2 regions of the Enterococcus sp. M-BR2 genome follow, and region 2 is predicted to be linked to the other one. Evidence: predicted binding sites of a transcription regulator. Region 2 holds the regulator's gene; the other holds the start of a gene.
The links. The regulator HrcA, encoded in region 2, represses chaperone genes, less so after heat shock. The targets are predictions, from matches to a motif close to TTAGCACTCNNNNNNNNNGAGTGCTAA.
Positions count from the first base shown of each region.

Region 1: a site for HrcA is predicted at 1,310-1,336, ahead of groES (co-chaperone GroES). Genes of this name have one in related genera too.

Region 1 covers NZ_CM152743.1:1,657,686-1,669,184, reverse strand. The annotation lists gene AC1F25_RS08145 (PTS sugar transporter subunit IIC) at 1-408, shown strand, start outside; gene AC1F25_RS08140 (CPBP family intramembrane glutamic endopeptidase) at 485-1,147, opposite strand; gene groES (co-chaperone GroES) at 1,371-1,655, shown strand; gene groL (chaperonin GroEL) at 1,707-3,332, shown strand; gene AC1F25_RS08125 (PTS sugar transporter subunit IIC) at 3,664-5,070, shown strand; gene AC1F25_RS08120 (hypothetical protein) at 5,153-5,425, shown strand; gene AC1F25_RS08115 (LacI family DNA-binding transcriptional regulator) at 5,440-6,363, shown strand; gene AC1F25_RS08110 (MerR family transcriptional regulator) at 6,479-7,231, opposite strand; gene AC1F25_RS08105 (DUF1827 family protein) at 7,452-7,808, shown strand; gene AC1F25_RS08100 (helix-turn-helix domain-containing protein) at 8,168-9,709, opposite strand; gene AC1F25_RS08095 (hypothetical protein) at 10,152-11,499, shown strand, end outside.
Region 2 covers NZ_CM152743.1:588,411-599,909, reverse strand. The annotation lists gene AC1F25_RS02970 (enolase C-terminal domain-like protein) at 1-511, opposite strand, end outside; gene AC1F25_RS02965 (NAD-binding protein) at 539-775, opposite strand; gene AC1F25_RS02960 (NAD(P)-binding domain-containing protein) at 772-1,443, opposite strand; gene AC1F25_RS02955 (dihydrodipicolinate synthase family protein) at 1,447-2,355, opposite strand; gene AC1F25_RS02950 (CdaR family transcriptional regulator) at 2,714-3,814, shown strand; gene AC1F25_RS02945 (hypothetical protein) at 3,863-4,801, opposite strand; gene AC1F25_RS02940 (ATP-binding cassette domain-containing protein) at 4,804-5,430, opposite strand; gene dnaJ (molecular chaperone DnaJ) at 5,783-6,949, opposite strand; gene dnaK (molecular chaperone DnaK) at 7,100-8,929, opposite strand; gene grpE (nucleotide exchange factor GrpE) at 8,980-9,543, opposite strand; gene hrcA (heat-inducible transcriptional repressor HrcA) at 9,637-10,680, opposite strand; gene hemW (radical SAM family heme chaperone HemW) at 10,914-11,499, opposite strand, start outside.

The DNA of each region.
Region 1 (11,499 bases), 1.1 Mb from region 2:
ATGACGTTTTTTGCGAAATCCAGGAAATACCGAGAATTAGGAAAACTTTCACTTTTACCAGCCTTTTTCAATATCAATGAATCGATTATTTTTTCCACACCGATCGTGATGAACCCGATGATGGCTGCTCCTTTTATTTTCGCGCCGATCCTCTCAGGATTGATTACCTATTCCGCTTTATATTTTGGATTCGTTCCTTTATTTACAGCGGTCCAAGTTCCTTGGACAACACCGCCGATCCTCTCGGGTTTTTTAGTAGGCGGAGTACCTGCAGCGATTTTACAAGGTATCGTGCTGGCAATTAGTTTTTTCATTTATTTCCCATTTTTGAAAAAAATAGATTCTGCAAACTTCAAAAAGGAAAGACAGACAAAAAATGATGGAACAGCAGAAAAGATTATCGACTAAAAAAACAAAAATACTCCTGTCGCTTTAGATTGGAAAAATCACCAATCTAGGATGACAGGAGTATTTTTAATCATGTTTATACCAGTCCTTTTTGGACAGCTAATTGAACAAGAACAACTAATGTGTTCATTCCTACGTGTGTGATCATCGATGTCCAGATCCGACCAGTCGCTTTGTACTCTAGGCTGAAGAAGAAACCTAAGAAAAAGTAAATTAGCAAATGACCGTCATTATGAGCAAACGCAAACAGCAAAGAGCTGACCACTGCCCCAACCCAAAAATTTGAATACCGACTGATGATCCCCAGTATGCTGCGGCGGAATACGAATTCTTCCATGATTGGTCCGGCAACAGTTGTCGCCAAAATAAAAGCAGGTGCTTCCATGATCATCTGGATGATATTTTGTGTATTCTCAGAAGGGGTTGCTTCGCCAAACAATATAGATTCCAACATGACAGCGATGCTTTGCAGAATCAATGCGACAAAGATTCCAACTAATCCATAAATAACGATCTTTGGAACAGAAGCTTTTTTTACTGCTGATTCGATTGCTAACGGTTCACGTTGCTTAAAATAAAAAATAGCTAGGATAACTGCGCCCAGTATATACATGACTGCAGTTGCTGTGATCAATTCAGACGTAGATTTTACAAGTCCTATCGAAGCTAAGATCAAGGGTGAGATAAAAATTAGACCATAGCAAAAAATGCTGAGGAAACTATATTTTTTTAAAGACATGTAATTCCTCCTTTAAGGGATAACAAGCATGCAAGGCAAGCTTTTATCGATTGATTTTAATTATATCATAATTTCAATAAACAACTGTCAGAATAAAATTTCTTTTCTTTGATTTAAAAGCTTGCAAAAAAGAGGGAGAATGAGTATTATTAAAAATGTAGGTTAGCACTCGAAGGTTAAGAGTGCTAACGGATTAAAAAAAGAGTTATCGGAGGGATTTATCGTGTTAAAACCATTAGGTGATCGCGTCATTATCGAAGTCGCAAAAGAAGAAGAAAAAACTGTCGGAGGAATCGTTTTAGCTTCTGCAGCTAAAGAGAAACCCCAAACTGGGACAGTCGTTGCAGTCGGTGAGGGCCGTTTGTTGGAAAACGGTGAAAAAGTTCCTGCCGCTGTGAAAGCAGGCGACCAAGTTATGTTCGAAAAATACGCCGGTACAGAAGTAAAATACGAAGGAAAAGAATATCTGATCGTCGCAGGAAAAGATATCATGGCGATTGTTGAGTAAATTTTGAAGATAGAAAAAATAATCAAAAATAATCGATGAGGTGAATCAATCATGGCAAAAGAATTGAAATTTGCAGAAGACGCACGCGCAGCTATGTTACGCGGGGTAGATAAATTAGCAGATACAGTGAAAGTAACATTAGGACCTAAAGGCCGAAATGTCGTACTAGAAAAATCTTACGGCTCTCCATTGATCACAAATGATGGTGTGACGATCGCAAAAGAAATCGAGTTAGAAGATCATTTTGAAAACATGGGTGCAAAACTTGTATCAGAAGTAGCATCAAAAACAAATGATATTGCCGGTGACGGAACAACGACAGCAACTGTTTTGACACAAGCAATCGTTCGCGAAGGTTTAAAAAATGTAACTGCAGGTGCTAATCCTCTAGGCATTCGCCGCGGGATCGAATTGGCAACAAAAGCCGCAGTGGAAGAGTTGCATAATATCTCAACAGTTGTTGATTCAAAAGAAGCCATTGCACAAGTAGCAGCTGTTTCTTCAGGTTCTGATAAAGTTGGACATTTGATTGCTGATGCAATGGAAAAAGTTGGAAACGACGGTGTCATCACAATTGAAGAATCAAAAGGAATCGAAACAGAACTAGATGTTGTAGAAGGTATGCAATTTGATCGTGGTTACTTATCACAATATATGGTAACAGATAACGACAAAATGGAAGCTGTTCTAGAAAACCCATATATCTTGATTACAGACAAAAAAATCTCTAACATCCAAGACATTCTGCCATTGTTAGAACAAATCTTGCAACAATCACGTCCATTATTGATCATTGCTGACGATGTAGATGGCGAAGCATTACCAACGCTTGTTTTGAACAAGATCCGCGGAACATTCAATGTAGTAGCTGTAAAAGCTCCTGGCTTCGGTGATCGTCGTAAAGCAATGCTTGAAGATATCGCTATTTTGACAGGTGGTACAGTAATTACTGACGATCTAGGTCTAGAATTAAAAGATGCAACAATCGAAAACTTAGGAAATGCGTCTAAAGTTGTTGTAGATAAAGACAATACAACGATCGTAGAAGGTTCAGGAGAAAAAGAAGCCATCGAAGCGCGTGTGCAATTAATCAAAAACCAAATTGCTGAAACAACTTCTGATTTTGATCGCGAAAAATTACAAGAACGCTTAGCTAAATTAGCAGGCGGTGTAGCTGTTGTTAAAGTCGGTGCAGCTACTGAAACAGAATTAAAAGAATTGAAATTACGTATTGAAGATGCATTGAATGCTACACGTGCCGCAGTAGAAGAAGGAATGGTCTCAGGCGGTGGTACAGCTCTAGTGAATGTTATCAGCAAAGTTTCTGCTGTAGAAGCAGAAGGAGACGTGGCAACAGGTATCAAGATTGTTGTTCGTGCCTTGGAAGAACCAATTCGTCAAATCGCTGAAAACGCTGGTTATGAAGGATCAGTGATTGTTGATAAATTGAAGAACGTAGAACTAGGTACTGGATTCAACGCTGCTACTGGAGAATGGGTAAACATGGTTGAAGCAGGTATCGTAGACCCAACTAAAGTAACACGTTCTGCCTTGCAAAATGCCGCTTCCGTTTCTGCCTTGTTATTAACAACAGAAGCAGTCGTTGCAGATAAACCAGAACCAGCAGCACCAGCAGCTCCTGCAATGGATCCATCAATGATGGGCGGTATGATGTAAGAAAAGCACCTTGCTTATCTAGCGTAGCCCATTATTTGAGGAAGATAGATAAAAAAGTAGAAAAGGAAGCAAAATATTTCCTTTTCTACTTTTTTTGTATATCCATTCATAATAATCGTTATTTAAAGGGTATCATTTGCTTTTGCGAGTAGTTGGAAACTATACTATTTATAAAGGATTATGCATATTTTTTGAATTTGCATAGTTATTTATTTTATCTGCTAAAAACAGATAGCCAGATAGGAATAACTATGCTATATTTATAATATCATTATAATGTATGCGTATTCAAAACGGGGCTTCGGTAACAATAAAAACAGGAGGAGAAAAAATGAATGGATTAATGAGTTGGATGGAGAAGTATATTTTGCCAGTTGCAACGAAAATCGGGTCGGAGAAACACTTGGTTGCATTGAGGGATGCTTTTATTAGTACGATGCCAGCTACGATGGCAGGAGCAATTGCTGTTTTACTGAACGCATTTATGCGGGATTTTCCGAATACGTATCTAGGTGAAGGGAATGCGATCACGACATTTTTTACCCCAGTCATTGGCGTAAATGGATTGATCTGGAATGGTACTTTAGCTATTATGGCAGTGGTCTTTGCCTTATCACTAGGAGCGAATCTAGCGAAAGCCTATGAGGTCGATCCTGTCTCAGGAAGTATTGTTTCTCTGGTTGCGTTTATTATTGGCTTACCCGATGCAGCAACAGCGGTGTTGACATTGCCCGAGAAGCTTTCGCAAGACGCAGCAGATTTGATTACTTCTGCAGGTGGTGTGATTGCTGGAACGCCAGACGGAGGACAAACGTTATCAGTAGGCGCATGGGGCTATTTTAATTTTGGTAAATATATGGGTGGGTCTGGTTTGTTCACTGCTATGATCTTTGGATTTATTTCTGTCATTATTTTTGCGATTCTGATCAAGAAAAAGATCATCATACGGATGCCGGATGCTGTGCCACCTGCTGTAGCAAGAGCTTTTGCGGCGATTATTCCTGCATTAGTTTCTTTATACGTCGTTGGTGTGATTAATTATATCTTTAGACAAACAGCTGGTGAGCCGCTGATTGACTGGATTTCTGAAGCCATACAATCTCCTTTGATGAACTTGTCACAAGGTTATGGAGCGGTCTTTATCATTGTTCTTCTTGTGCATGTTCTTTGGTTTTTTGGTCTTCACGGCACAAATATCATGTCACCTGTTTTGCAGACCTTATATGGTACCGCGATGGTCGAAAACACGAATGCCTTTCAAAATAATGAGCCCATCCCTTTCAAATGGGTGGCAGGTTCTTTTGAAGCTTTTGTCTGGCCGGGAGGAGCTGGAGTCACGCTGGTGTTGATAGTTATGATTTTATTTTTATCTAAACGGGCAGATTATAAAACGGTAGGAAAGTTAGGGATTGCACCAGGAATCTTCAATATCAATGAACCAGTGATGTTTGGTCTTCCTGTTGTGTTGAATCCGCTGTTGATGATTCCGTTCATCTTGGCACCTCTTGCGACTGCAACGATCGCCTATTTTGCCACGATGGCCGGGCTTGTTCGTCCGGTTGTAGTAAATGTGATTTGGGTCATGCCAACGATTATCAGTGGATTTTTAGCTACTGCGGGAGATTGGCGAGCCATCGTTTTAACAATCGTTAATTTAATAGTAGCTGCTTTAATCTGGGCGCCATTTATTTTAGCAGCAAACCGCTTAGATCCAAATTTAGGTGAACCAGAGGAATAGAATTTTTCTATTGCAAAACAAACTCCTTGATATGAGACGCGTTTCATACACTATACTCAAAGTATCAAAAGGAGGGCTTGCAATGAATACCTATGTAGAGATAACAGATGGCACAACGAACAAATATTTTTATGCGTTTGTCGAGTTTAAGGGATCCATATTAACGTTGTACAGTTTTCAAGGGCTGAATAAGAATATAGTAAAAGAAATACCAATGAATGAAATCGAAACGTTGACAAAAGATATATATTGGGGTGGACAGCGGATCAGTTTTTCTCATGATGGAAAAATGTATCAGTTTTTTGAATGCGGTCCAGCTGTGGTAGACTATTTACAAGAAAATCTTTTTGTATAGGTGGCGAAGCAGCAGTGGCAAATATTCGAGATATCGCAAAGCTCACAGGTTATTCAGTTTCTACTATTTCACGTGTGATCAATGGACATCCATATGTAGATGAGGAAAAAAGGAAAGAAATACTTGCGGTCATGAAAGAAGTCGATTATATCCCTAATGCAAAAGCCAGACAGTTGAGTTATGGAAAAACGAAAAGTATCGGAGTAATCTTGCCTTATACCAACCATCCGTACTTTGATCAGCTGATCAGTGGGATCATTGAAGAGGCGTTTGACTATGATTACAAAGTGACGCTTTTACCGACGGGTTATCAGAAAGAAAAAGAGCGAAGCTATCTTGAAGAATTTGCAGCTAAAGCGTTTGATGGATTGATCATCACATCTCGTGCCAATACACTAGAAGATTTGCTAGATTATCAAAAATATGGTCCTCTAGTTTTTTGTGAAGAAATCAAGGAAAAACAGGCAAGTTGCGTCTTTATTGATCGAGAACAATCGATTACAGAAGGTCTTTCTTATTTGAAGCAGCAAGGGGTAAAACGATTGGGCATCACATTGGGGCGAAGTGGCAGGCTGAGTTATAATTCAAAGATTACTTTGCAACTATGTCGTCGACTTTTTCCGTTTTTTGATGAGTCACTTGTTTTTTGGGATTGCATAGATGCAGAGAAAGGAAAACAAGCAGGTATCTTTTTTAAAGACCATAGAGTTGATGGGGTCTTTACAAATTCGGATATGGTCGCAGCAGGCATCTTGCAAAGCTATCTGCAAGATAAGGTACCAGTGGTGATTGGACGCGATAATTTGCTGATCAGCGAGCTTCTTGGCTTTCCAACGATTGATCACCATCTGGAAGCTTGCGGAGAAATGGCTTTTCAATTGTTTCTTACAGAAAAAAAGGATAAAGTGAAAATACCTTACACGTTTATTCAGCGCTGAATTTTGGCAAAACACTTGTAAAAAATGAATCAGACACCAAATGTTAGTATAAAAAATCTAACTTTGGTGTCTGATGTTTTGTTGTTCGGTCGTTTTTGTCGGATCATGTAAACTGTTATGCCTTTTTTTGGATGATTTCATTTAATGCTTTTGCTGCACCATGACCACCTCGTTCGTCATAATATGCAGTGAATCGTTCATCGGCTTCGTACATCATCCCTAATCCTTTATGCGCTTCCGGCTGATATTCAGACCAGCTGTAAGATAACCACTTCTTATGAGCTTGAAAGATGCGATCTGCTAAGTTTTCATCTGTAGGAGCTTGTAAATAAAGAGTGAGATCAGCTAAAATCTGCTTTTCAACAGTTTGCATTTCTTCATACGTTTCTTTATCCATATTCATCCATTTTTCGTTGGATGCTGTAACCTTTTCTTCCCCGTATTTTTGTCGAATCTCTTGTCCATAAGTTTCTTCATTTTCTTTCAATTTTTGTTGTTTGAACCCTTCAAATTTTTCTTTATCACTCATTTTTCTTCCTCCTTCGTATCTATCAAGTGTTTGTTGGACAGTTGCCAAGAGGATGTCGATTTGTGCCCGTTTTTCTAGAAGCATCTGCTGATGTTCGATTAAAGCTTTCTGGTGGTCAAAATGCGGATTATCTAAGATTTCTTGAATATCCTCCAACTTGAATGCCAACATTCGATAAAATAAGATATGTTGCAGACGATCGACTTCTTTTTTGCCATAAATCCGATAACCTGAGGAATTGATCCTAGCTGGCTTTAGCAGTCCAATCTCATCATAAAAGCGCAAGGTTCTCGGACTGACTCCTGATATCTCTGACATTTTCTTTATCGTGTATTCCATTATTTTTCCTCCTGACAAATGTAAGCATAATCCTTTACGTAACGAGAAGGTCAAGAAAAAAGTGTATTTTTTTCTCATAAAATTATGTTATACTATTAAGTGATAAAAGGTAAATCCTTTTGTTTTTAAAGGTTCAATTGTAACCGATTCCTTAATGTTGGGAACAACGGGGAATATATGGGATTGAATCTAAATCGACTATATAGAAAAGAGGAATGAGATGAAGCTAATCGAAACACCTGTGAATAGTAATTTAAATATTAAGACATTTTATCCTAAAGTAGTAGAATTCTTTTTTGGGAATACGGCCATTAATTATTACAAATTATTTTCGTTAGATCGGACACAGTTGCTGCTAGTGGACACATATGACAAAAAGCAAGTTGTGATGATCAATACGAAGAAAAAAATCACAAGGCAAGAAATCGACTATGCGATTCATCACGTTTTAAAAATGACACGGGAAGATGTCAAAGTCCATATAGGAGTGAAACAGGAGCTGGAACGTGCCGGAATACAATTCAAACGTCCAAATAAAGATATTGTAGTTGTTGAACAAAAAAATACGATGGATTGATGTCCTAACGACTAATCATCTTTATGCTAAATCGCTCCATCTTTATGATGTATACAGTAAAAAAGAGGTTGCGAAAAAGCTGTTCTGCATCAAGTAATAAGAACAGCCAAACAAAAATAGTTCGTCATATTTTTTGTTTGGTTGGGCTTATTACAACAGATGCAAGCTTTTGAGCACCGTTTAAGGAAGAGGTTGTGAAAACAGCGTTTTGACCTGTGTATTAGAGAAACAAACGGAAAAATAGTTCCTCATATTGTGCCGTTTGTTGAGCTAATACCGAGGAGTTGGCAGGAGAACACCGTTTATTTGGGAAAAGGGACTGTGACAGACTTTTGTCGCAGCCCTTTTTTGCAATCCAATTATACGAACAATTGTGGTTTAATTGACGGCAGCTTTTTTCTTTCAGTTTTTTTTAAAAGCAAGTGAAACTTCTTATTTTCATGAGCTTTTTTCAATTCAAGGTACAACTTGACATAATCTGTCTTTCCTTCCAAAAAATTCACTACATAATAACTTCTATCCGTTTCTTTGGGCATAAGATGTACAGAAGAGACAATCAGAAAATCAATGGGTTGTATTTCTTCATAGGATAATTCCTTCAGTTCGATAAAGGACAAGTCTTTTAAAAAATTCTTGATATCTTGGGTAAAAAAATAATTCGTTTCCATCACTAAAGAAACTTGTAACTTAGTTGAATTTTCATTGTCCTCGCAACATTGCAAAGTCAGCCATGCAAATATTTCAGCTAAATCGTTGCAGCAAATAGAAAGCCATTGATAATTATGTCGCCGCCCCATCTTATTCAAGAAGAAGGTAAAATGCTCTTTTAAATAGTAATAACTTGATGACTTCTTTTTATGAAAATAATTCATTAGAAAGAAGAGTGTCGGAACACGCTTTGGAAAAAGATAATAACAAAAAAGAATATTAAATAAATGAAGGTGAACAATTTGATTGTGTTGAAAAACACGGTCATCAGGAAAAATCTCAGTTTGCCAATAATTGTCAAGTTCTTTCAATAATGAAGAAAGCAACTGTCCTTTTTTGTCGAATATGTCTAAAGCTTCATTAAGAGTAGGATTCTCATATTGAAAGGTCGGTGCATAAAACACCATAAATTGTGCAAAACGAAATTCACTATCTTGATGAGAGGAGGGAATAGAAAAATGTTCACCAAAAAGGCATTTTATTCGATGATCATTACTAAAAACTGCTTCGCTATAGCGAGGGTCATCCTCTACATAGTGACCTTGTGCAATCCGCTGAGTGGTAATCCCAGCAAAAAGACAAACTTCTTTTTTTCCTACGAAACTCCAATTTAAAGATGTATGCTTAGTAAGTTCAGCCAATTTTTTTAATAACTCAGATTTTGAGACGTAAAAAGCATAATCTTCATTTCCACGAGAAGCTGCCCAAAGAATATTGAATAATATCAAGCGAATCAAGCGTTCGTCTCCTTTGAAAGATAATTGACTGCGATTAAAAATGACATCGAATTCCTGTACATAATCGGCTAATGACTGCAGATGCCGCATAGCAGAAGCACGACTAATGAAATTTTCTTGGCAGAATTCCATCAGATTTTTCTCTGGATAGAAAAGAGAAGATTTGATTGCGCGATAAGGGAGGCTCTGCTGGATAAGATAGGAATAATAATAATCATAGTTTAAATCAGTTGGCAGGTTCTGGTTGATCTTGTTTTTTGACAATAATTTGAATCCAGAAAAGCAAAAGTCATCAAATTCATTCTCCATTTCATTCAATATATTTTTTACGACACTAGAAGATAAATCAAGTTTTTTACTGATTTCTTTGATAGTTAATTCATGTTGCTCCTCCAATAGATGAAAAATTGCTAACTTGCGGCGTTCTTTCTGGGTAAACACAATATTGAAAAACATAGGACCTCCTTTTTGATTGCTTATTTCTTTAATTAATTAAAAATACAAATATTTTATAAACTATTATTCAACTCCAGATCATTTCTAGATACCTCTTCATTTTTCTTTATATCCGCTTAAATTATATTTTTCTCATTTTTTTGGTTTTATTTCCTTTTTATTGTCTCAAATTTGAACGATAAATACAATTTATTTGAGAAAACACTTCCATTGTTTATAGATTAATGTTTTTTTATTAAGTTGATTGCTACCTTTTATTATGTTTTTAATGGATGTTTACGGTATTTTTTTTGTTATTATATTTTTTAGCACCCTCTTTCTAATGTGTTTGCAATCTTATTTTAATTAAGTTAAATTTTAGTTATCGGATAAAAGATGAGAACGACTATATCGGAGCTTTTTGAAAAAATCTCACTAATATTCAAGAAGGGGAAGAGAGGAAATGAAAAAAACGAAAACTGTCTCGCATTATGGCAGTGTAGTTTTTATGGTTGCTGTCCTATTTTTATCGCAACTTGCGGGACTGTCGCAGATCACTTTTGCCAAGACTGAATCTGAAAAAGTAGTAGCTGATGAACATGCGAATATTGTGATCGATTACGAAATGGATGAGGAACTGAAGCAGATACAATGGAGTATGACATATGAGAAGCATGCAAAAGATGAAGCTGAATATCAAATGCAATTTAAGCTGGAAATAGTTGAACACGAAGGATTATTACTTAGAGAAAGCATTCAGGAAATCGAACGTACCTTTGGAAAAGTAGGACCAGTTGATGAGGAATGGTACTACGCAGGTGATTTTTCTTCGGAGAATGAGAGAATTGAAATCGTTTTTAAAAGCCACATAGTAGAAGAGTATAATCAATATCATCTAAAAATCACGCCAAGGCTAATGAAACAAACAGAGGATGAATTAGTAGAAGTCTTGATCGGAGACCAAGAAGAATATACTGTCGTGGTAACTTTACCAGAAAATATCACAGCATCTGAAACACAAGAAACAAGTGAGCCTTCTCCAGAGATTTCTAAAGAAGTAGAATCAGCAGAAATCCCAATAGACGATTCAATAGAAGAATCAAAAGCAGAAGCGGAAGAAGTCGGAGTCTATGCAGCTCCTAATATGTCAGATCCTACTCTAAATGGGGCCTACGATGATGCGATTCCGCTAAATAGTTTGTTTACGATCCCTGACTATTTAACGATTGTACGAAATGTTCCAAATTTTGTGGACAATAACAAAAGTATCCAGATGACGCCAAATCATATTTTAACTGCACTTTACAATCGAGGACATATGGTTTCAAAGAGTCAAAATACGATCAGATTTTCAAACTTGACAAGAGATATCCGGTTCACTAGCTATATGTATTTTGATACGGACACAGAAGGGATCTCCTTTTTCTTACATGATGGGAATCCTACGAGTTTGTTACACAGCCGACGAGGAATCCACAACAAATATGATCCCACTGTGGTTATGAACCATGACGCAAAAGCACTGGGTGCCTATAAACATAAAGATCCTATTGGTCTATTTGACATTGATCGGCACATGGCAAATGCAATGGTCCTTGAGTTCGATAATCAAGTATCTACAGGTCCATTAGGAAATCGAGATAAATTTGGAGATCAAGGTCTTTCTGGTGCACATATTGCAGTGGCTCCTTCCGATAGTCCTGCTACCAAAACTCTTATAAAAGATTTTGAAACAAATAATGCCTTTGTGACAGGTAGTTGGTGGCAATTGGATGTCAACATTACTCCAACAGGGATCCTTCGCTTTTTGA
Region 2 (11,499 bases):
CCACTAAATATGGCAAATCAGTCTTCTCGCAATCTGCGATATAAAATAGATAGCCAAGGACTTCAACTTCGGCTCGCTGTCTTCCATCTCCAAGCAATGTACACATCGGCATATTTAGATGCTTTCCTAATAGATCAAGCATAGCGCATTCAACTGCTGCTTCTGCTTGAACAACAAATTTCATATTTTTCAAATCTAAACCTTGCAGACCCTGTCCATCATTTCCTTTTGCCAACCAACCTTTTTTACGAATAGTTGTAATCACTTGTCGGTAATCAGCAATTTTCTGACCTTCTACCAAAGGAATATAACTTTCTAGCATCTTTGTAATATCTTCTCCGCCATGAATCTCTCCCACTCCTCTTTGACCAGTCTCATCTTCTAAAACAACGATATTCCTTGTAAAGTAAGGGGCGTGGGCTCCACTGAGAGTCAGAGTCATACTGTCATAACCTGCTACTGGATAGACAGCCATTTTCATTATTTTGGGTATCGTATCAATCGTTCTCATACACTAGTTCCTCTCTCTTTACGAAAATCAAACTGTATCTTTACTTTCGATTGTCAAGTTATTTATTTTTTCGTAGTAACACGCAATAGCTGAATGATCTTTTTTCTCCAAACCGTCATTTTTTAGTACTTGCATGATTTCCATCAATTGAGCTGTCAAAGGAATTCCGGCATTTATCATATGTGAGGTATCTAACGCATTCTGTAGATCTTTGATGTGCAACTCTATTCTGAATCCTGGATCAAAATCTCGGTTCAAAATCATCGGTGATTTAGCATCTTAGCATCCATAACCGTACTCCCTGCTAATCCACCACGAATCCCTTGATAGACCAACTCGGGATCAGCACCTGCTTTAGTAGCAAAGGATAAAGCTTCACCGACAGCGGCGATATTGATTGCGACGATTATTTGATTAGCTAGTTTAGCAATGTTTCCCGCACCTACCTCACCTATATAAGTGACTGAACTTGCCATTGATAGGAGCAACTCATAGCATTGATCAAAAACTTTCTTTTTCCCACCGACCATAACAGCGATTGTTCCGTCAATTGCTTTTGGTTCTCCTCCAGATACCGGCGCATCTAAGAACTCTACTCCAAGTCCTGCAAGCTTTTCTGCAAATCGCTGACTAGAAACAGGATTAATCGAACTCATATCGATTACGATCTTGCCTTCACTGATTCCAGCGGCTATCCCTTCTTCTGAAAACAATGCGGCTTCCACATTCGGAGAATTCGGTAACATAGTAATTACGATATCTGATTGATTTGCTAACTCCTGACTATTTTTTGCTGTTGAAGCTCCAGCTGCTGCAACTTCATCCATATTCGATTGATTGAAATCATAGCAGATAACCTCATAACCATCTTTTATTAGATTTTTTGCCATTGGTTTACCCATGATTCCTAGTCCTACAAATCCGATTTTCATTTCTTATTCCTCCATATCTCGTTTATTTATGATTTTTTCAAGTACTTCAGACATTTCTTTCTTTAATTGATCGGAAGACGTCGTGTTCGGTAAAATACTTGCTCCAACATCTAGTCCAATCAAATTACAAGCATCTTTTGTAGCTATTGGAAATGATGCACGGTCAAACATATTCCTAAATTCTGTCAATTCAAATTGCGCGTTTCGCGCGGAAGACAAGTCGCCAGTGCAATAATGTTCATAAATAGAGACGACTAATTCAGGGACAACATTCGCTGTAGATGCAACTGCGCCGACCGCCCCATAGACAAGAGATCCTAAAATCAAGGTGTCTCTTCCAGCCATTACTTTGAACTCCTCATTCTCAGTACGTCGAATATATTCTGCTGTCAAATGTACATTCCCACTACTATCCTTAATTCCAACAATATTCGGATACTGGGAAAGACGAACGACCAAAGAAACACTTAGACTATATCCAACTTTTCCAGGATTGTTATATAGCAAAACAGGTAGATGAGGCACAGCCTTTGCAATCGTGATTATGTGTTGATACAATTCGTCATCTGTAGGAGAAATGAACATCGGTGGCAAGATCGATAAACCATCAGCACCGTTTTCCTCTGCTGTTTTTGCCATCAACACTCCTTCCTTCGTCGTGATCGATCCAATACCCATATAAACTGGTACACGTTTATTGGCTGATTTAACGATTGTTTGGAGACCTTTCTTTTGTTCCTCTTTATCAATCGCAAAAAACTCTCCGTTACTTCCAAATGCTAAAATACCATTGACGCCTCCTTGAATCACATGTTCAACCATTCGTTCTAATGGTGCAGTTTTTATCTGATTCTCTTGATTTACCGGTGTAACAATTGGGACGATAATCCCTTTGACTTTTTCAATATCCATGCATTCTCCTCCTAGGGATGTTCATCACAACATAAAAATGATTTTTTTCACAATCGTTTCTTCAATATTCATGCTACAAATCAATATCGCAATAATTATAAGAACGTTTTCATAATAAAAAGTATATATTTTCACAATGATTTAGGGTATGGTACAGGTAACAGAAATAATTCATCTTTTGATAAGATTATTCGTTATCCATCACAATTATCGATGATTTCTACAGGATAATAATCATTTTTTTTAAAAATAAATGTTATATTAGAAGTCTTGTTGATTTATTATTGAATTTCCTTTATATTTTTATGTAAACGTTACCTTTTGCTGTTTTACTGTATTTTCTTACAAGGAGAACTAGATGAACATCTCTAAACAATTAGCACGGAATATTGTCAAAAATCTCAAAGATGTACTAAAACAAGAAATCAACTTTATCGATACAGAGGGCATAATCATTGCAAGCACCGATGAGGAACGGATCAGGACCCTCCATGAAGGGGCAAAAATCGTTTTGGATACGAAAAAAGAAGTTTTTATCAGCGAAGACGGCCAATTCAAAGGAACGAAGCGTGGGATCAACGCCCCGGTATATTTTGAACAACATATCATCGGTATAATTGGACTGACCGGTGGAAAGGAAGTGAAAAAGTATGCTGAAATTTTAAAAAAAATGACAGAAATACTCATAAAAGAGGCATATCTGAAAGATTTTACTTTTCAATTAAGGGAGAGACATCGTCTGACGATCGAATCGCTAATGTTTCCTTTCAGTCATTTTGACTCTCCTCACTTGATCGAGCTTGATTTTTCTTCTCCATATTATGTAGTTGTGGGGCAACTTCCTGACAATCAGGAATTGTATCAAGAGCAGATCACCCCTTTATTAGAGTTACTTGAAAGGGTCTTTTCTTACTACAATCAGGCTTTGTTCACTGTACATAGGCAACAAATCATTATCCTAGTCAATCGCATTTCCAGAGCCTTATTGATATCGTTACTTGACAAAGTCCAGACAAATTTTGACAAATCGTATCAGTTACAACTGAACTTCGGAATTGGGTCGCTTTGTTATACAGAGCAGGAGACACCGCAATCTTTCCTTCATGCCCAGCATGCTTGTGAATGGATAACTTTCCATCAATCTGTGAACGAGATCCGCTTTTTTGAAGATTTAGACCTCGGGATCCTTTTACCAGCAATCCCATCAGGTCAACGATCATTATATGTAAACCGTATTTTGAAAAGCTTGACAGAAGAAGAAGTACATTTATTCAAGAAAACTTTGACATGCTTCAGTAAAAATAACGGAAGTATCAAAAAATGTGCAGAAGAATTATTTATTCATAAAAACACCTTGCAATATCGATTGAATAAACTCCATTCTCTCACTGGTTATAACCCTAGAAACTATGATGATTATCTTATTCTAAAGCTAGCTTTTTTGTTGATACAAATATGACGATTACAAAAAACCAGATGAACATAAGGTTGTCCGTCTGGTTTCTACTTATTTCTCAGTAGGACTGCTCCACATTCGTTGTAATTTTTCCATCGTCCATATATAAATAATGATGCCTATACCGATAATCACAATATATTCTATACCAAACTCAACCCGCGTCCCCGAATTGATCCTAAAAGTTGAAGCGTTTGTGTTAAATATTTTAGGATATAGATATAACAAAATATTCTTGAGATCATATTTTCCTAGTGGTGGCAAAAAAAGAAAATAACTTCCTAAGAGACATAGGCTGACGAAAGAATTCTTTACGACTGTTGTAAAATAATAACAAACTAAAAAGGAAAGAAATGCAAACCCCAATAGGACACTCAATTGAAGCGGCGCTTTCTCAAGATAAGATATTTGCCTAATTAACGCTTCATCGATTTGTGTCGATTTGTCAGCCTGAACAAAAAATCTTGAAAAAGACTGCAACATCAAAAATAAAATGAGGGAAGCAAGTATAAAAATAATTAAACTAAGAAACCCCGCTCCTATCTTATGACGATTGATTTGCCATTGAGAATCCAAACAGCGCCTGATTTTCATTGTATGGTATTTGATATCTGCATTTGCTATTACTATCCCGTATACCCCCGAAAAAAAAGGAAAGAGAACAAAAAACGAAGAAGACAATAATTGGTTGACCCCGTTTTGGACATTTAAAGCAGCAAAACTGGAATGATAAGCAACGTAATGATATTTCAACGGATTGTCAACTATTTCAGTATTTTCGTTCATACTGATAGAAAAAGGTTGTTCAAGTATTTCTTGGATCGTTTCACCCCTTGCCAAGGCTTCCTCTACATAATATTGGAAATGACGAAGATGACTTTGAATGAGCATTACTTGAGAAACGAACATCAAAGTAGAAAGCAACAATATTATTGAAAGAAAAAGGTAAAATATTTTCGAACGTCTTTGATAATAAAATTCAAAAAGCATTTTTACCTCCTTTTTGTTGAAATAAAAAAGCTGCGTAAATCCTCGGACGTGATAGGTTCTATTTTTCCGTTTTTTACATTTAATAACTCATCAGCCATTTCCAAGTAATATTCTTCATGACCACTTAAGATGACTGTAGCTTCTTTTTTCAGCTGAACCAAGCAATAAAGCAGCACTTTCCGATTCTTTTGATCTAATCCATTCAACACTTCATCTAATAAAACAACTCGCGGCGCAAGCAACAATAGCAATAGCAGCGAAAGCATCTTTTTTTCTCCCAGAGAATAGTTCTTAACTTTCACATACGATAAAAATGAAAGGGGTAAAAAATCGATTTTTTGTTTAGAGATTAGTTCTTTTATTTGCCGATTTTTTGTCAGTAAAATCAGATTATCTAATCCAGTTAGATTCAAGTAAAAAGGGGTAGAGTCAAAAACACAAAAACAACTACCTGTTTTTTCAATCGTTCCCGAGTAGCTATCAATACCGACAATGCAGCGAAATAAAGTCGTTTTGCCAATGCCATTATCCCCATAAAGATAATAGATTTTATTTTGATCAAATGTGAATGACAGATGATCAAATAAGATTTTTTGCCCAAATCGTTTAGAAAAATCAATAAGTTTCATAGACAAACTCCTGAATAGATTAGTACCATGTAGAACCACCATTACCATGTACTCCAACCATATACTTTTTTAATTTCTTCAATCAAAATGAACTAATTCAATCAATCGAGTTTTTTATTTATTTATATTTTACCAAAATATAGTAATGGCTCATTATCAACTTTTTATCAATATAGAAAGTGATAGCCATCCCCTTATTTCATTTCTTAGATTCCTTTTTCCCCTAATAAACGCTATTGAAAACTAGCATTACTAAGTGTTAATACATAAAAAAATAAAAGACTTACCATTTTTTCTAGAAATAGAAAATTTTGGTAAGTCTTTTTGACACTTGTGTTTTTTACTAGAAAAGCTACTTCCGCTTTTTCCCACCAAAAGCATCTTTGAATTTATCGAAGAAACCATCTTCTTGTTGTTCTTCTACTTTGATGCCGCCAGCTTCAGCGAATGCACGTAACGCTTCTCTTTGTTGTTCATTTAGATTTTTCGGCGTGATCAGTTTTACTTTGACATGTTGGTCGCCTGTTGCACCACCACGTAACTTTGGAGCGCCTTTTCCACGTAAACGGAAGTTCGTACCTGTCTGTGTACCAGCAGGAATCTTCAGTTTCACATCTCCATGGACAGTTGGTACTTGGACTTCATCCCCCAAAGCTGCTTGTACAAAACTTAAAGGCAATTCATAGTAGATTTCAGAGCCTTCACGGTCAAAGATATCACTTTCTTCTACACGGAAGACCACATACAAATCACCAAATGGTCCGCCGTTTTCTCCGGCTTCTCCTTGACCAGCTAAACGCATTTGTTGTCCTTCTTCTACCCCAGCTGGTACATTCACTTTGACTGAGTGAGCTTTCTTCTCATGACCTGAGCCATGACAGGTTGGACAAGGTTCTTTGATTTCTTTTCCTGTACCATGACAAACATCACAAGTTTGACGGCTCATCACTCGTCCAAGCGGTGTTTGGCGTTCTACATTGATCGTACCTGCACCATGGCATTTATGACAAGTAGTTGGTTGCGTACCTGGTTTTGCCCCATTTCCGCCACAAGTATGACAGATTTCTTCCCGATTGTACTTGATTTCTTTCTCTACGCCAAAAATTGCTTCTTCAAAAGATAAGTCGATCGTATATTGCAAATCAGCACCTTGACGAGGCGCATTGGGATCGACTGAACGACCTCCCCCTCCAAAGAACGAGTCGAAGATATCTTCAAAACCACCGAAGCCGCCGCCAGAGAAGCCGCCGAATCCACCAAATCCGCCACCAGCTCCACCAGCACCGTAATTTGGATCTGTACCTGCATGCCCGTATTGGTCATATGCAGCGCGTTTTTGCGGATCACTTAAAATTTCATAAGCTTCTGATACTTCTTTAAATTTTTCTTCTGCATCAGGTTCTTTATTGATATCAGGATGGTATTTTTTTGAAAGCTTACGATAAGCTTTCTTTATTTCATCTTCTGATGCTCCTTTTGAGAGCCCTAAGACTTCATAATAATCACGTTTTGTTGCCATAGGCTTTCCTCCTATTGGTTCTCATCATTTTCACGTCGCTTGTTATCATATCATATTTTGTTTGAAACAAAAACCGATACTTCAAACTATTTTTCAAAAGAAAAAGCCAAAGTAGCAACTTTGGCCTTCTCTCGAAATTCAGTGAACTGATTATTTATCGTCGCCATCGACTTCTTCAAAATCAGCATCAACGACATCATCTGCTCCGCCTTGAGCTGCTTCTGGGTTTTCTTGAGCTTGTTGTTGTGCCGCTTGTTCATATAGTTTAACAGTCAAGTTTTGAACGATTTCGTTCAATGCATCGCGTTTAGTTTTCATTTCTTCAATGTTGTTTGCTTCAACAGCGGCTTTCAATTCATCGCGAGCTGTTTCTGCTTTTTTCACTTCTTCTTCGTCTACTTTGCCTTCTAATTCTTTCAATGTTTTGTCCACAGAGAATAGCAATGCGTCTACATCATTACGTAGGTCAACTTCCTCTTTACGAGCTTTATCTGCTTCAGCGTTTGCTTCTGCATCTTTTACCATACGTTCGATTTCTTCGTCTGTTAGACCTGAAGAAGATTTAATCGTGATTTTTTGTTCTTTTTGTGTACCTAAATCTTTCGCAGATACATTTACAATCCCGTTTTTATCAATATCGAATGTTACTTCGATTTGTGGGATACCACGAGGAGCTGCTGGAATATCTGTCAATTGGAATCTTCCTAGTGTTTTGTTGTCAGCAGCCATTGGGCGTTCACCTTGTAATACATGGATGTCTACTGCTGGTTGATTATCTGCTGCAGTTGAGAACACTTGTGATTTACTTGTTGGGATCGTTGTATTGCGGTCAATCAATTTAGTGAATACACCGCCCATTGTTTCGATACCTAATGACAATGGCGTAACGTCAAGTAAAACAACATCTTTTACATCACCAGTGATCACGCCGCCTTGTATAGCAGCACCCATCGCAACTACTTCATCAGGGTTAACTGATTTGTTTGGTTCTTTTCCTGTTTCTTTACGTACTGCTTCTACAACTGCAGGGATACGAGTAGATCCACCGACCAAAATAACTTCGTCGATTTCTGATTGTGATAAACCTGCATCTTTTAGTGCTTGACGTACTGGTACTTTCGTACGTTCTACTAAGTCAGCTGTTAATTCATCAAATTTTGCACGTGTCAATGTCATTTCCAAGTGCAATGGTCCAGATTCACCGGCTGTGATAAATGGCAAACTGATTTGTGTGCTTGATACGCCAGATAAATCTTTTTTCGCTTTTTCAGCGGCATCTTTCAAGCGTTGTAACGCCATTTTGTCTTGAGATAAGTCAATGCTGTTTTCTTTTTTGAATTCTGCTACCATGTAGTCGATGATTTTGTTATCAAAGTCATCCCCACCTAGATGGTTGTCACCAGCTGTTGACAATACATCAAAGACACCGTCTCCTAATTCAAGGATTGATACGTCAAAAGTACCACCACCAAGGTCGAATACTAAGATTTTTTCGTCACGATCTGTTTTATCCAAACCATAAGCAAGAGCAGCTGCAGTTGGTTCATTAACGATACGTTCTACTTCTAAACCAGCGATTTTACCAGCATCTTTTGTTGCTTGACGTTGTGCATCGTTAAAGTAAGCTGGTACAGTAATAACTGCTTTTTCGACTTTTTCACCTAAGTAATCTTCTGCAAATCCTTTAATATATTGAAGAATCATTGCTGAGATTTCTTGAGGTGTGTATGATTTGCCTTCTACATCTACTTTGTAACCAGCTTCACCGATATGGCGTTTGATTGATGAAATCGTATTTGGGTTTGTTACAGCTTGACGTTTTGCCACTTCCCCTACTTGGATTTCTCCATTTTTGAATGATACAACAGAAGGTGTTGTACGGTTTCCTTCTGGGTTAGCGATGATTTTTGCTTCGTTTCCTTCTAGTACTGCTACTGCAGAGTTAGTCGTACCTAAGTCAATACCGATAATTTTACTCATAATTAACGTCTCCTTCTTTAATTGAAAGTGTAAGTTTTATATCCGCACAATTATTGTGCAACAATGACCATAGTTGGTCTTAACACGCGATCATGTAATTTATAGCCTTCTTGTAGTACTTCTACAATCGTATCGGCTGGTGTATCTTCAGTCGCTGGAACAGTTTGTACTGCTTGATGAAGATTAGGATCAAAGGATTCTCCTTTAGCAGGGATTTTCTCGATTCCTTCTTCTTCCAGTGCGTTACGTAAACTTTCCAAGACCATTTCCACGCCTTTTTTCAAGCTTGCTCCTTGATCATCTGACACTTCTGTGGCTAATGCACGTTCCAGATTGTCAATTGATGGAAGCAATTTTTTGGCTAAATCTTGTGAACGGTATTTTTGTAATTGCTCACGTTCATTTTTTCCTCGATTTGCCATATTTGCGATTTCCGCACGAGCCCGCAAATATTTATCTTCCATTTCTTCTAATTCAGCTTTTAATTTTGCTGATTCGAATTCTTCCGCTTCAACTTCTGAAATGCCTGAATCTTCTGCAGCTTCGACATCGATTTCCGGTTCTGGCTGAGCATCTGTCATTTCTTTATCTAGTTCTTCTTGATTTTCTTTCACGATACAGTCTTCCTTTCATTATTCAGTCAGCTGTTTGATTGCTCTTACTAAGAAAGAGAGAACGATCAGCTGCAAATAGCTTCGTTATTCACATTACGAGTTTGACAAGTCAAGTGATCGATAGTAATCAGCAAGCTTAGCTGCTAGTTCTCTTCGATAAACATCCACTAGACCAAACATCCGAGAATAAGGCATACTAGTCGGCCCCAACAAGGCTATTGTACCTCTTCCATGACCATCTATCTCGTAACTTGCTTGAATCATGCTCATATTCTGCAATAAATCATTACCTAATTCAGCACCGATTTTGATACGAATATTACTATCCATCGGAGTGATCATTTGTGTAAGTCCATCGGAGTCTTTCATAAAAGAAAACATCGATTTAAACTGATCAAGATCTTGACGGGGCTCATAATCCAAGAGATTCATTTGTCCACTGACATAAACTTTTTCTTCAAACACATGACCAAGAACGGTGTCAAACAACTGGGACATCCCTTCTGTGGTCTGGAAATATTTATGAAGAATCATCGGAATCTCTGTACGTAGTTTATGGTATACCGTCATCAGAGGATCCCCGACTAGACGGTCGTTTACAATTTGCACCATTTTTTCTAGTTCCTGACTTCCCATGTATTCGGGAAGAGTGAACACTTGGCTTTCTACATTTCCCATATCTGTCACGACAATCGCAATGATCCGTCGATTATTCAAGGGTACGATACGAAAGCCTGTTAGTCGGCGGTCTTTTATTTCAGGTCCCAACGAAAAAGTCGTATAACTTGTCAGCTCAGATAAGATCTCAGCAGATTGCTTAATGATCTCATTGATCTCATGAAATTCTCTACCTAAAGACTGACGTATCAGCAGCAGGTCATCTTCTGCTACGCGAGCAGGTTTTAACAAATGATCCACATAATAACGATAGCCTAAAGCAGATGGAATCCGCCCAGAAGAAGAGTGAGTCTTCAACAGCAACCCTTCATGTTCTAATGCCTTCATATCATTGCGAATCGTTGCTGAACTGGCCTTGACTCCCTCAGACATCAATGTTTTGGAACCAACGGGCACGCCACTACTCGTATAGTGTTGGATGATCAGACGTAAAATGTCGTTTTGTCGCTTTGTTAACATCTTCCTCACCTCTCATTAGCACTCATATATTCTAAGTGCTAATCCACTTATAAATATAGCAAGAAGCCCTTCTCCTGTCAAGAGAAAGACTTCATTTTTTAGCACTCTATCGTCCAGAGTGCTAATTATGAGCAATTGCTATAAATTCAGTTATATCAACGTTTCAATAGTTCTTTATTGTATTTTTGAACTTTTTTTATTTAAATTCCGATAAAAAACAAATATTCTTTAAACTATTTTTCAAACAAAAAACGCTCAAACACATTGTTTCCCAAAAAAGTCCCTCTAGGTGTCAAATAAATACGTTCTTCTTCATTAACAAGTAACCCTTCTTCCTCTAACTTCATCAACACATCTCCATACACCGATTCAATCGTTTGTTGATAGCGATCATAGAAGTGTTTTTTAGCAATCCCAGTTTTTTTTCTTAGCCCCAAGAACATTTCTTCTTCTATTTGATTTTTTCGTGTCAATTTTTCTTCTTCCAATACTGGGCGTTCATTGATTCGTAATGGACGTAAATAGTGTTGGATTGGTCCTTTGTTGCGATAACGAATATTTCCAAGATAACCGCTAGCTCCTGCTCCAAACCCAAAATAATGGTCATTGTTCCAATACATCAAGTTATGCTGCGACTCGTGTCCGGAAAGCCCAAAGTTACTTATTTCATATTGGTGACGTCCATGCTTTTCCATTGCTTCAATGGTCTCTTCAAACATTCTAGTTTCCGTTTCCTGATCAGGCAGTTCGAGTCTTCCTTGTCGTACCCAGTTCATGAACATTGTTTTGTTTTCTAGGATCAATGAGTACAAAGAATAG